3 regions of the Photobacterium kishitanii genome follow, and region 3 is predicted to be linked to each of the others. Evidence: predicted binding sites of a transcription regulator. Region 3 holds the regulator's gene; each other region holds the start of a gene.
The links. Region 3 encodes PurR, which represses purine synthesis genes. Its sites were predicted from a motif close to TNANGNAAACGTTTNCNTNA; they were not measured.
Positions count from the first base shown of each region.

Region 1: the regulator PurR is predicted to act here: its motif matches at 3,811-3,830, upstream of purT (formate-dependent phosphoribosylglycinamide formyltransferase).
Region 2: the regulator PurR is predicted to act here: its motif matches at 3,499-3,518, upstream of purL (phosphoribosylformylglycinamidine synthase).

Region 1 covers NZ_LN794352.1:1,578,593-1,583,586, forward strand. The annotation lists gene PPBDW_RS07445 (hypothetical protein) at 1-369, shown strand; gene PPBDW_RS07450 (nitrous oxide-stimulated promoter family protein) at 609-1,016, opposite strand; gene PPBDW_RS07455 (hypothetical protein) at 1,255-1,548, shown strand; gene PPBDW_RS07460 (thiopurine S-methyltransferase) at 1,857-2,495, shown strand; gene purT (formate-dependent phosphoribosylglycinamide formyltransferase) at 2,571-3,746, opposite strand; gene PPBDW_RS07470 (DMT family transporter) at 3,900-4,775, opposite strand; gene cdd (cytidine deaminase) at 4,908-4,994, opposite strand, start outside.
Region 2 covers NZ_LN794352.1:2,618,773-2,623,766, forward strand. The annotation lists gene purL (phosphoribosylformylglycinamidine synthase) at 1-3,329, opposite strand, end outside; gene mltF (membrane-bound lytic murein transglycosylase MltF) at 3,722-4,994, shown strand, end outside.
Region 3 covers NZ_LN794352.1:1,422,569-1,427,562, forward strand. The annotation lists gene PPBDW_RS06785 (TfoX/Sxy family DNA transformation protein) at 1-160, opposite strand, end outside; gene purR (HTH-type transcriptional repressor PurR) at 533-1,537, opposite strand; gene PPBDW_RS06795 (heme ABC transporter ATP-binding protein) at 1,924-2,721, opposite strand; gene PPBDW_RS06800 (FecCD family ABC transporter permease) at 2,718-3,755, opposite strand; gene PPBDW_RS06805 (heme/hemin ABC transporter substrate-binding protein) at 3,774-4,691, opposite strand; gene PPBDW_RS06810 (ExbD/TolR family protein) at 4,691-4,994, opposite strand, start outside.

The DNA.
Region 1 (4,994 bases), 160 kb from region 3:
GTGAAAAAAAGTCAATTAGGTTTTCTTGTGGTGGCAGCAACAATGTTATTAGCGGGTTGTAGTGAAGCGACAGTCACAGCGACACCAGTTAAAAACGTCGATACTGTATCGGTCACATCACCTGATGATATTGATGTATTTTGTCCAACGGGTATCTGTACTTTTGAATTATCAACTTCTGCTCCAACAAAAGTAACGGTTACTATGCACTACGACTACAGTAAGCTTTACACTAAAATCGAAGGGGTGAGTGTTGTAGGTGAAGGTGCGAAAGATGCAAAAGTAGTTGATGAAGATCAATTTACTGTTGAGTTAACCAAAAAGAATACCCCAGTAAAAATTGAAGTGATAGATTTTTACCGTAACTAAATGGGTTACGTACGCCTATATTATAATCAAGCAGTCTTTACTTATCTAAGGGCTGCGTTCTGCATTTTCTGTTTCTTTTCATACTCTATAGCTATTTTTAGCCATAATATCACCATTGCCTTCACTTAATCATTCAGCATAATTTGCTTATTACGGTTAAAAAATAATCACCACTTATGTGGTGCGAAATATAATCATAATTACGAAATGAATTATTTGTAGTTATTATTTTTTCTTTATTATTTATTGTTTAATAATGATTTTCTTCTTTTGTGATTAGATATCATATCTCTGTTTATTACGGGGATTGATCTTTTGTCATGAATTAAGTGTCTGATTGCCATAATTGGATGTTTAACTATCATTTTAGGGCCAGAATAACGCATAATTGTTTGTGAATTAACCTTTTGTTGTGGTTTGTAGCAATGAATAGGGCATTGCTTACAACTGGGTTTATTTTCACCATAAGGACATCGGTCGAGACGTTGTTTGACGTAGGCTCTAAATTGCTCACAGTTAGTACAACGCTGAAATTTATTCGTATTGATTTGGTGATGGTTTAAACAATAAAGGTCGATCATTGCAGTTATGGTATCAAATTCAGTATTAAGCTTACCAAATAGGTGAAAATCAGTGTCTTTATCCATGTTTTATGATCACTATTAGTAAAAGGAATTATTCTAACGCTTATAAAGATGCATTTTAAATAAAACTTTCAAAAAATAACAAATAATGAAGATAAAGATGAAATATTTTAGCAATAAGTGTTGATAATGTTATTAAAGTGAAAAATTTAATGATTAAACACAAGAAACATGCCGAGATAGCTTGATTTCATGGGAGTTGAGCAGTAGTATCCACGCCTCGATTTTTATGGTGGTGTATATGAGCAGATTTGAGTGCCTTGAAAGAATTGTCGACGAATATCGCAAAAAAGTTCGTGACGCAGAGTTTAACCGTCAGAACGATAGCGAAGTTGCTAAAGTTCTAGTTTTACTAGTCGGTAACTCAATGTTCAGTCTGGCTGATGAATTTGCTGATTGGGTTAATCGTGGCGGTGATCGTAGCTATGGCGGTAAGTTTTTTGTTTCTAAGCAACTAATGACGTTGTTAGAGCCTGTAACTTTCCGTGGCGTAACGGTTCGTCGTGATTCGATTAAACTATTCAGAATTTCATAACCTGAGTGGCTTCCAATCGTTATTCAATGACTCTCCGATAGAAAAATTGAAAAACAGATTTTTGATCTAGCTATCAGCGTGGTCAATAAAAAGGGGATGCTGCGGCATCCCTTTTTTGTTGATTAATGTAAATCATATTATTTACCTTTCTCCCTCCAGTATTCTGCTTTACCTGCTTTACCTGCTTTACCTGCTTTACCTGCTTTACCTCTTTCCTGTTTCTCTTGTTTTTACTGATAATCCTTGAGTCTCTATATAAAATTATGGTCAACTAACGCCAAATTAGAGATCACTAGAAAAGGTAATTCATGGACGCTGAATTTTGGCATAGCCGTTGGGCTGAAGATCGCATTGGTTTTCACTTAACTGACGTTAATCCGTTATTAGTGAAATATTGGCCGCAGGTTAACGCTCAGAGTGATGAGCGAGTGCTAGTGCCTATGTGCGGTAAGTCAGAAGATTTAGTTTGGCTAGCAGCACATCATAGCGATGTTGTTGGCATCGAGTTAAGTGATATTGCAGTGAAAGCCTTCTTTGCAGAGAATCTCTATACGCCATTAGTGACAGGGATTGGTTGTGAGCATGTATATTCTTTTGATGAGATCACTATTTATCAAGGTGATTACTTTACTGTTCCGGTAGCACCTGTTGATGTGGTGTATGATCGTGCAGCATTGATAGCGATGCCACAGTCAATGCGTGAACGTTACGTTGAACGTTTATTGAGTTTAATCAAACCCGGTGGACGAATTTTATTAGTCACGCTGGATTATCCTCAAGCACAAATGGACGGACCTCCATTCTCTGTACCTAAGGCTGAAGTCAGCGCTTTATTTAGTGGCTGCAAAATTACCCATTTAGAGCGTGATGAGGCAGATGAAACCCATCCTCGCCGTCAACGTGGTGTTGAGCGCTTTGCTGAAGAAGTATGGTTAATCGAAGTGTAATTTGATTTAAGACTGCTATATGAAGAATAAAGGCGTCATGATGACGCCTTTATGGTCTCTATTGCGCTGCTAAGGCTATAGAATCACTTTAATGTCAGCAGCAGTAGCAATAGCATCAGTTATTGCATTATCGATGTTATCACGGCGTGTGAGCGCTACGCCAAGACGACGACGGCCATTGATTTCAGGCTTACCAAATAATCTAACTTGTGTTTGTGGACGAGATAGCGCGGCGGTAAGGTTATCAAAACGAATATTAGTAGATACACCTTCTGCAAGAATAACGGCAGAAGCCGACGCACCATATTGAGTGATCTGCTCAATAGGCATGCCTAAAAATGCACGTACATGGAGTGCAAATTCAGATAACTCTTGCGATATTAATGTGACCATACCTGTATCGTGTGGGCGAGGGGATACTTCACTAAATAGCACTGTATCGCCTTTAACGAACAGCTCAACACCGAACAAGCCATAACCGCCCAATTCGTTTACAACCTTCTGAGCAACGTTCTCTGCTGCTTTTAGGGCAGCAGCAGACATTTGTTGTGGCTGCCATGACTCACGGTAGTCGCCATCTTCCTGTCGATGTCCAATTGGGGCACAAAAATGCACACCATCAACAGCACGTACTGTTAGTAACGTAATTTCGTAGTCAAAATCAACAAAGCCTTCCACAATGACACGTCCCGCGCCTGCGCGTCCGCCTTCTTGTGCATACTGCCATGCAGATTTAATATCAGTGGCGGTTTTAATGACACTTTGACCTTTACCTGATGAACTCATGATTGGCTTAACCACACATGGCATACCAATACGATGCACAGAAGCTTCAAAATCAGCATATTGATCTGAAAATTCGTAAGGGGAGGTTGGAATAGCTAACGTTTCAGCGGCTAGACGACGAATACCTTCACGGTTCATGGTTAATTTAGTCGCGTTAGCGGTTGGGACAATATTTACCCCTTGGTTCTCAAGTTCAACCAATGTATCTGTTGCAATTGCTTCAATTTCAGGAACAACAAAATGGGGCTTTTCAAGCGCAATAATGCGTTTAAGTGCATCGCCATCTAACATATCAATAACGTGGCTACGATGCGCAACTTGCATCGCTGGCGCATTCTCATAACGATCAACGGCAATTACTTCAAGGCCAAGACGCTGACACTCAATAGCAACTTCTTTACCCAGTTCACCAGAACCAAGCAGTAATACACGGGTTGCATCAGAACAAGTAGCTGTACCAAACATTGATATTCCTTACGATTTGTCATTAAAGGTGAAATCTGAAATTAATAATACCTTATTTTTACGTTTGCGCAATCGTTTGCTTTCGACCTGATTAATGGATAACCATAACCGAAGACAAAAAAAACCGCTTATGATAAGCGGTTTTTAAAATGGTTATTTTTTGCGATTTTCCCAATGGGTAATAAACGCGACGGAAAGAATAATAATAGCTGCACCCAGCCAGAGTCGTCCAGGAGGAGCCCAGCCAAAGACCAGCCAGCCACCTAATACGTTTAGTGGTAACTTCGCATGATCAAAGGGTTGTACAAAAGACGCGTCAGCGACAGCATAAGCTTTTGCAATCGCCCATTGCGCTAAGCCCGTTAGTAAGCCTGCTAGAATTAATAGCCACCAGCTAAAACTCACTGTTGGCATTGTAAAATCAGGCGCCGCTAAAATAAGATTAAATGGTGTCATTAAAATGAGTAGGTACATCACGATAGTCGTCGGTGATTCATTACTGGACTGTTTTTTCACCATTAATGAATAGGCCGCCCAGAAAAATGCGGCGCCGACAGGCAATAGTGTCGCGATATTAAAATTTTCAGACCATGGTTCAAGAATAATCATGGCACCAGCAAACCCTGCTAACGTTGCAAACCAACGCGCCTTACCGACCGTTTCTTTTAAAATTAGACCTGAACCAATAGTGGCAAATAGTGGTGAAATCATGAGTAGGGCAATGCCTTGCCAAATTGGTACCGGATAGGCCAGTGCCCATAGCCATAATTGAATACCAATAACCGCTAAAAACACGCGTAAGCAGTGTAACCAAAAGTGATTTGTTTTAAGCGAGTGGCGAATACCCATAGTACGTAACCAAGGTAACATCGCGATTAGAGCAATGAAATATTGGATCAAAGCTACAGAGGTTGAGGGAACATGCATTTTGATACTAAGGTACTGAGCTAAACTGTTTACGATAGCAAACGCGAGCCCTGCAGTGAGCATCCATGCAGCGCCTTGCAAAGGATTATGTGTTTGAGACATTGTCATTGGCTTCTAATAATAGGTGGCGAGATAATACGCTTTTGATGTTTGATAGCCAACATTGATCAATATTAGGTAATAAAAAACCGCCAGTAAGGCGGTCTTTTTAGATTATTTAAATCAATTGGTGACTTAATAAGCAACGTACGTTAATTGCACATCAGGATTAAGTGCTTCAAGTAATGCTTGTGTGCGTGCTAGTTGACTAATTTTGCTGTC
Region 2 (4,994 bases), 1.2 Mb from region 3:
AATACATCACCATATGAGAAGCCACCACAAGCAACTAAACCATTAAAGCCATCTAAGTGTACCTTACCGCTAAGAATATCACTCATATGAACATCTTTAGCTTCAAAGCCGGCACGATCAAACGCGGCTGCCATTTCAACGTGGGAGTTAACTCCTTGCTCACGTAAGATAGCCATTTGTGGCTTCGCACCAAAGTTAATCGCTGGAGCAATAAACGGTGCAGCAACATCATCGTTAATATCAAATGTTAGCTTGGTGTTTAACCCCGGATCTTGGCTGTCTTGCTTCGCTTCAAACTCTTGCAATGCACCCGCTGGATTATCACGCATAGCTTGCATTTGGTAAGTGGTTTCAGCCCAGATTGCACGTAATTCGGTACGGTTCTGCTCAAGCACTAAATCATTACCATTCCAAATACGTACGATATCTTCATCAATCACTGTGCCAATGATGTGACTGCATGCTTCCAAACCATTAGCCGCTAATACCGCTTGGACAGCCTCAACATCATCACTACGCACCTGAATCACAGCACCAAGTTCTTCACTAAATAGTGCTGCCAGCACGTCATCACATTCATCAGTTGCGGTAGTATTAATATCCACTTCAATACCAGTGTGACCTGCAAATGCCATCTCAGCTAGGGTGACATATAACCCACCATCACCACGATCATGGTAAGCCAATAGTTTTTGCTCACGGACTAAGGTCTGCATCGCATAGAAAAAGCCTTTTAATAACACAGGGCTATCAACGTCAGCAGGCTTATCACCTAATTGCTTATAAACTTGTGCTAGTGCCGTTGCACCAAGGCGATTTTGGCCACAACCTAGATCAATAAGCAGTAAGCTTGACTGACCTTTATCGGTACGCAATTGTGGAGTAACGGTTTTACGGACATCTTCAACGCGACCAAAAGCAGTAATAACTAACGATAATGGTGATGTAACTTGTTTTTCTTCACCATCTTGCTGCCATTTTGTCTTCATCGACATTGAATCTTTACCCACTGGAATCGTTAACCCTAATGCAGGACATAACTCTTCACCAATGGCTTTTACTGCTTCATACAAACCAGCATCTTCACCCGGGTGACCTGCAGGTGACATCCAGTTAGCCGATAAATTTATCCGCTTCATATCACCGATATCAGTTGCTGCAATATTAGTAATCGCTTCACCGACAGCTAAACGAGCTGATGCACCAAAATTAAGTAAGGCAACAGGCGTACGCTCACCCATCGACATCGCTTCGCCGTGATAGCTATCATAACTTGCCGCAGTTACTGCACAGTTCGCAACAGGAACCTGCCAAGGACCGACCATTTGATCGCGGGCGACCAATCCTGTCACGCTACGATCACCAATAGTGATCAAGAACGTTTTTTCAGCGACAGCCGGTAAACGTAATACGCGTTGAGTAGCAGCCTCAATCGTAATATCACTGCGATCAAGTGGCTGTCCAACAACCGTTAATGTTTGTGCATCACGATGCATCTTCGGCGCTTTACCCAATAAAATATCCATTGGCATATCAATTGGAGTGTTATCGAAATGGCTGTCTTCAAGGGTTAAATGACGCTCAGCCGTTGCTTCACCCACTACCGCATAAGGAGCACGTTCACGCTGACAAATAGCATCAAATGTTGCCATGTTTTCAGGTGCGATCGCTAATACATAACGCTCTTGTGATTCATTACACCAAATCTCAAGTGGGCTCATGCCTGGTTCATCATTTGGCACATCACGTAACTGGAATTTACCACCACGCTCACCATCATTAACTAACTCAGGTAAGGCGTTAGAAATACCACCCGCGCCAACATCGTGAATAAAGGCAATCGGGTTGTCATCCCCCATTTGCCAACAACCATCAATCACTTCCTGACAACGACGCTCCATTTCTGGGTTTTCACGCTGTACTGAAGCAAAATCTAAATCTTCTGCTGATTGTCCTGATGCCATCGATGACGCAGCACCACCACCAAGACCAATGTTCATTGCCGGACCACCAAGTACAATTAACTTAGCGCCAACAGGAATTTCTTTTTTCTGCACATGATCGGCACGAATATTACCCATACCACCAGCAATCATGATTGGTTTATGATAACCACGTACTTCTTCACCAGCATGAGAAGTGACTTTTTCTTCATAAGTACGGAAATAACCAAGCAAATTTGGGCGGCCAAATTCATTATTAAATGCCGCACCACCCAATGGACCTTCAAGCATAATATCCAATGCGGTCACAATACGATCAGGCTTACCAAAATCAGTTTCCCATGGTTGTTCAAAGCCAGGAACACGTAAGTTAGACACCGTAAAGCCAACCAAGCCAGCTTTAGGTTTACCGCCAATACCGGTTGCACCTTCATCTCGAATTTCACCACCAGAACCTGTTGCCGCACCTGGCCACGGTGAAATTGCAGTAGGATGATTATGGGTTTCAACTTTCATCAAAATGTGAGTATCTTCTTGATGATAAGTATATTGACGTGATTGTGGATCGGGGAAAAAACGTCCAACATGAGAACCTTCCATTACTGCGGCGTTGTCTTTATAAGCCGACAATACGTGCTCATGGTTGTGCTCATAGGTATTTTTAATCATTTTAAATAATGATTTTGGCTGATCGACACCATCAATGGTCCAATCAGCATTAAAAATCTTGTGCCGACAATGCTCAGAATTCGCTTGAGCAAACATCATTAATTCAATGTCATTAGGATTACGACCTAACTTAGTGAAGTTTTCAACTAAGTAGTCGATTTCATCTTCAGCTAATGCGAGGCCTAAAGTTAAGTTCGCTTGCTCTAATGCTTGGCGCCCCCCCACTAGAATATCAACGCTTTTAACCGCTGCTGGTTGAGCTTGAATAAATAACGCTGCCGCAGCCTCAACATTATCCAGCACCACTTCCATCATGCGGTCATGAAGTAATGCTTTCAACTCACTCAATTGTGACATTGTTAGCGCAGATGATGATTCAACATAATATGCTGTACCGCGCTCAAGACGTTTAATGGAAGTTAAACCACAATTGCGAGCAATGTCGGTCGACTTTGAAGACCAAGGAGAAATAGTACCAGGGCGAGGAGTAACAAGTAGCAATAAGCCTTTAGGCTCGTGCTCTGCAATCGTTGGGCCGTATGTGAGTAGACTTGTTAGCTTAGCTTGTTCATCAACCGTTAACGTTGCCGCCACATCAGCAAAATGCGTAAACTCAGCATAAATACTAGTAATTGGCATATCTAACTCATGACAACGCTCAAGTAGCTTATTAACGCGAAACTCAGACAAAGCGGGTGAACCACGCAAAATTTCCATGTGCAAAGGTCTCTCGATTAGCAGGTTAAAAAAAGTGATATTGACCTAAGTTCCACAGCCATAGAAACTTACCTCAATAGCACCTAGTACATTACAATGCACTGCTTCACTATTACGCGACTGTTCACGAGCACCTAGTATAATGGAATTTTTTTTGTGACGTAACACCTGACGCAACCGTTTGCGTGTTTTTTTTTCAATCCTTATAAAAACATCAAAAAAATACTCACCACCGTTATTTTTGGGTCATTTTTTAACCATTAAATCACTTAATATTCACTTATCTCTTCCAATCTCTAAATTATCCCCATCAACTTAGTCGTTCAACTTTGCGCAATTAACAGGGTTTGATATAAGTAGACGTTAATTTTTACTGTAGGTCTGCCTAGTTGATAAATATTCAATCCTTCACTCTACTACGCCGCTTTATAAGCATTCTGTTATTAGTCATGCTTACCAGCGGCTGCCAATGGCAAGAAAACAAACCCACCAGCCTTGAAAAGATTAGGGAGAGTGGCGTATTACGGGTAGGGACCTTAAATAACCAACTGTCCTACTATATTGGCGCGGAAGGTCCAACAGGATTGGATTATGAGCTAGCACAAGCCTTTGCAAAAAAGCTTGGGGTTAAACTTGAAATAACCGCAATGTTTACCTTATCAGAATTATTCCCAGCATTAGAACGTGGTGATATTGATATTATTGCCGCAGGACTCGCGGTAACTCCCGACCGCCTCCAAGGGTTTCATCCCGCTCCAGCTTATTATTATGCCAGTCAGATTGTGGTGTATAAAAAAGGCCAACGTCGTCCACGAAGCTTAGCTGAACTCGCGAAAAATAACGGTCGTCTGGCCGTCGTAAGTGAATCTAGTTATGAACAACAGCTAAATATTATTCGTAAAAGTCATCCAAGCTTAAAATGGCAATCGATTCCAGAATCAGACATTAACGATCTGTTAATTAAAGTCGTTAAAGGCGAGTTAGATTATACCGTTGCTGACTCTGTTGATGTGGCATTACTACAACGCATTCATCCAGATATCGCCGTCGCGCTTGAATTAACTCAAGATGAACCCGTAAGCTGGTTTGTTAAACAAAGTAGTAACGATAGTTTATATGCTCTAATGATCGAATTTTTTGGACAGATGAAGCAAAACGGTACGATTGCTCAACTGGAAGAAAAATATTTTGGCCATATTGATCAATTTGATTATGTTGATACGCGGGCTTTTTTGCGGGCGGTTAATAATACTTTGCCACAATGGGAAGCCTTATTTAAACAGTATGCCAATGGTTTTGATTGGCGTTTGTTAGCGGCACTATCTTATCAAGAATCACATTGGAATCCCCAAGCGGTGTCACCAACCGGCGTACGAGGCATGATGATGCTAACCTTACCGACAGCAGAATCAGTAGGCGTCACCAATCGTTTAGACCCAGAACAAAGCATTCGTGGAGGCAGTGAATATTTACGTAAAATGATCGCCCGCGTGCCTGATAGTGTTGAGGAACATGAAAAAGTATGGTTTGCACTCGCCTCTTATAATGTCGGTTTTGGCCATTTAATGGACGCGCGTCGACTCACTAAAGCTCAAGGGGGCAACCCTAACACTTGGGTCGATGTGAAACAGCGACTACCGTTATTGGGACAACGTAAATATTACA
Region 3 (4,994 bases):
CTGTTTTTGAATTTGCTCGTAGATGGAGTTTATTATTAACCACTAGTGCGAACATTGCTTCGCCTGCGAAAATACCAAAGCCACCAAACATTGAGCGTGATTTTACATTACCTAAATGATCTAATAGTTTTAATGAGTTTTTTAATATTGCTTTGTCCATACTTCTACTCGATGAATAAATGAGTGTCAGCTAACATTAAAGTAGTCGTAAATTTACTTTATTATTAAAGCTATTTACATGAAAATTTAACTACTTTAAATCATCCATGCATTCCTCTATAAATAAAATAATCAGTATCGAAAGTTTATTTATAGCCTGTAAGTCTTTTGCTTACTATTATATGTATTTACACGAATCATTATATTCGATCTTTGAACAAGGTAAGTTTGAATATTAACGAAAGCTGGTGAATATGTGACATTGCTCGTATTTTTTGGTTGGAATGGTCGTTTTAAAAGCGGTGAGAATAGTAGTTATTATATAGAGTGAAAAAGCCAATATAAATATTGGCTTGATCAATAATTGACGGTATTAGCGTAAATCTTTTACAGATTTTCGTTCGACGATAGCCGGCGCCATTTCAAAAATTTGACGTTCGTGATCTTTATCTTTCATGCGCTCCATTAAAATCTTAATAGCTGTTTTGCCTAAACGACGTTTTGGTTGATGGATAGTCGTTAGTGGTGGCGCAAAGTAAGGTGCTAGATCAATGTTGTCATAACCGATGATTGAAATATCACCAGGTACACGTAATCCTGCTTGTTCAAACGTACTAATAAGTGCCATTGCCATAATGTCATTAAAGCAAAAAATAGCCGTTGGGCGTTCAGTCATTGCAATATATTTCTCAGCGGCTTTTACTGCTGAATCACACTCAAAGTCACCTTCAAGGATCCAGTCTTCGTTAACCGCTAAGTTTGCTTCTGCCATTGCTTTATTAAAGCCTTTTAGGCGCTCACGACAAGTAGACTTGTCATTGTGGCCAGATAAGCAACCAATGAGAGTATGACCATGATCGATAAAGTATTTGGTCGCTATATAGCCACCTTGTTCTGCATTATCTTGAATTTTATCGGTATGTGGACTCTCTGGGCCCCAATCCATAATCACCATTGGTAAGTCTTTTTGGCGCTCAAGAAGATCCAATAATTTTTGGTCAAGATCAGAACACATCACTAATAAGCCATCGACACGTTTTTCTGCAAGCATGCGTAAGTAATCGCGTTGCTTAGAAAGATTCCCTTCGGTATTACATAAAATTAGGGTGTAGCCTTCACGATAGCAATACTCTTCAACACCATGTACAACTTCAGCAAAAAAAGGGTTGGTCGACTTTGTTACTAGCATGCCAATAGTACGGGTGGTATTACATTTTAGACTACGCGCAACAGCACTTGGTGCATAGTTAAGGTCTTCAACTGCCGCAAGTACTTTTTTCTGTGTTGCTTCTGCTACAAAGCGCGTTTTATTGATCACGTGTGAAACTGTTGTGGTTGAAACCCCAGCCATACGTGCAACATCTTTAATGGTTGCCATATTTATTCTTCTAATAATGAGCGCTAGAGGCGTTTCTAGCTAATAGTGTGGTATCAAATTGAGTAATCACTGAGATTAATAAAATCCATCTTACTTATGTAAAGCATCTCGTTAATTATTCAATTTGACACCGATTCAGTGCCTATTACAGACTTTAATTGTATTCAACGCCAAAATCCGCATTTATTTTGCGGCTTTATAATTATTGCATATTTTTCAAGTGTAATCGCTTGCGTTCACATTTTACTGAGTGTTGAGCGTAGTGCAACGATTCTATTGTTTTGGATTAAATTATTTGATGCTATCAACAAAAAAACGTAAATTTCAGCAAATTTATCGTCGTGTTACTGAAATTTACTTGATGGATTCATTAATGATGCTGTTTTTTAACACGATGATAATAGGTAAGGGTAACCATGAATAGGGTGGGAGTGAACGGAAACTTGCCAGCCATAGACGGCATTAATCACTGCTGGATCTAATGCTTGCCATGGTGAACCATCCGCTTGAATTTTCCCGTGTTGAATAATTACCATTCTTTGAGCGTACTGCGCCGCTAAATTGAGATCATGTAATACTACGATCACCGCAGCACCTTGTGCAGCCATTGCCTGTGCGGCTTGCAGCGTTTTATGTTGATGGGCTAAATCCAGTGCTGAGGTTGGTTCATCTAACATTAAGATACACTTGTTATTAGCTTGGCTTAGTTGCGTTAATACTCGCGCGAAATGGATCCGCTGTTTTTCTCCGCCGGATAAGGTTGGATATAAGCGTTGAGAGAGATGAATAACATCAGTGTTGTGCATAGTTTGGGTGGTTATATGATCTATTTCCTGACGTGATAAGCAAAGAGGCATGGTGCCAAGCTCGACCACTTCTTTACATGTAAAAGCAAAAGAGAGTGAGCTATGTTGCGGTAATATACCTAAATGGCGTGCTAGTTCTGCGCGTTGCCACTCATTAATATCACGATCGAAAAATGCCACATCACCGCTTTCAGGGGTCATTTCACCACATAATATTTTGAGAAGGGTACTTTTACCTGCTCCATTAGGGCCTAAAAGCGCAGTGACTTCACCCGCTTTAATATCAATACTGAAGTTATCTAATAATACTTTATCGGCTAATGTGAGCTGTAAGTTGCGTGCTGTAATCGCCGTCGAGTGTGAGAATGTCGCCGTCATGCGATTCTGCCTTTTTGCTTATTAAGTAAATAGATGAAAAATGGTGCGCCTAAGATAGCAGTAATAATACCCACCGGAAGTTCTTGTGGTGCAAAGGCACTACGAGCGATCATATCTGCGACGAGCAGTATTAAAGCGCCTAAAATAGCGGAAATTGGTAATAATGTTCTATGGTTTGGCCCTGAAATCATACGACCTAAATGAGGGATCACCAGCCCTATAAAGCCAATCGGGCCTGTAATCGCCACCGTGATCCCTACACCTGCGGCACACACAATAATTAAACTGCGTTTGAGGTGTTGAACATTAACGCCCATATGACGAGCTTCAGCTTCGCCCAATAAAAACGCATTGAGTGCATTGGCTTGGCGGTAACAATAATAATAAATCACTATCAGACTCATAAAAGCTAAGCCAATATTAGGCCAAGTTGCGCCTGCGAGAGATCCCATTGACCATAAAGAAAAATCACGTAGGGCTTGGTCATCCGCAATATAATTCAGTAATCCTAATCCTGCACCTGAAATTGCCCCAATCGCAACACCAGCCAGTAACATGACGACCACAGAAGTCCCGTTTTTATCGGTGCCAAGGTGATAGACCAAATAGGTACTGATGGCCCCGCCTAAAAAGGCAAAAAAGGGTACTGCGCCAATATTCATTAATAATGGGTATTGAGCCATCAATGGTGCAAATAAAATGATCGCAAAAGCAGCCCCAAGTCCTGCGCCGCCAGAAATACCAATAATACCTGGATCGGCAAGAGGGTTACGAAATAGTCCTTGTAGGACCGCACCACAAATAGCCAATATTGCACCAATAGCAATGCATAATAGTGTCCGTGGTAAGCGTATCTGGTGAATCACTAAATCAACGTGGGCGGCGAGTTGGTGCTCGCCAGGTAATAGGGCAATAAAGCTGTCTTTATAGCTAATGTCCATTGGACCAATCGCAATTGAGCTTAGTAGCGCAAATAACAGCGAGCCCATACTGATCGCGTAAATGACAGGCGGGGAAATACGAGTGACATTCATGGTGACATTTATCTCAGATTACGACTGTGGGTAAAAAACGCGATTGAGGCGCATGGCTTCATTAATACTGTGAATACCTAAACCACCAATTAATGCGGTACCGTCAATGACAGCAATAGCATTATTTTTCGCAGCAGGGGTCGCCGCTAACACCGGCATCTTTTTCACTAGCTGTGCCATATTTTTAATCGATGCTGTAGTGCGACTACTCAATAAAATAATGTCGGGTTGCATCTGTAGAATAGCTTCAGTCGATACCGGTTTGTAATTTGTCACTACGGTTGCTGCAGGGTTAATCGCACCCGCTAAAGTAATAATACTGTCTGCGGTAGTGTTTTTACCCGCAACACTGATTGGGCGACCATCGTGAATCATTAAGAACAACACTTTCTTGGGTTGTGTTTGGTGTAAGTTGTGTTGCTTAATATTGTCGACGGTGGTTGTGATTTGTTGCTTAAGCTGCTGCGCTTGTTGTTGATGCTGAGTTAAGGTTGCTACTTGATCGATGCGATGGAATAAATCATTGACAGTTTCACCACCATTAACAATATCAACCTCAATCCCTGATTGTTTTAGCAAGGTTAATGTCTTTGGTGGACCCATTTCATCTGAGCCAATGATTCTTGTTGGTGCTAACGCAATCAAACTCTCCGCTGAAAGTTGACGGTGATAGCCCACTTTAGGGATCGCATCAGCAACCAATGTTTTACTGGTGACATCCACTGCTATCAATTGTTGCTTAGCACCTAAGGCGTTAATAATCTCAGTAATTGCAGCGCCAGCACTAATGATACGAGACGAGTCTGGAGTAGCTTGAGCATGTGCCATTGGTGATAATACACTTGAAGCTGTCATTAATAGGGTTGCTGTAAAGAGTACTTTTCGAGAAATTTGACGCCAAGAAGGTGTGATTAAAAGAGAGTTTTGACGGTCCATTATTGTTGATCTTCCATTAATAGTTGAGTGGCTTTAATGTCATTTTTTTGTAGGAAAGCTAATAGTTTGAGCATTTGTTCTACTGAGGCTTTTTTATCAGCACCAATCACAACGGGTTTATTGGGGTGCGTTTTTACTTCTGTTAATAACTGCTGATTAAAGCTATCCCAAGTGCTAACTGATTGGCCTTGTAATGCCCAATAAGGTTCATTTGCAACGAGATTTATCGTAATCGGATCGGCCTTGGTTGTTTGTAATATCTTGGTGGCGGTTTGTGGCAGTTCCACATCTAACGCTTTAATT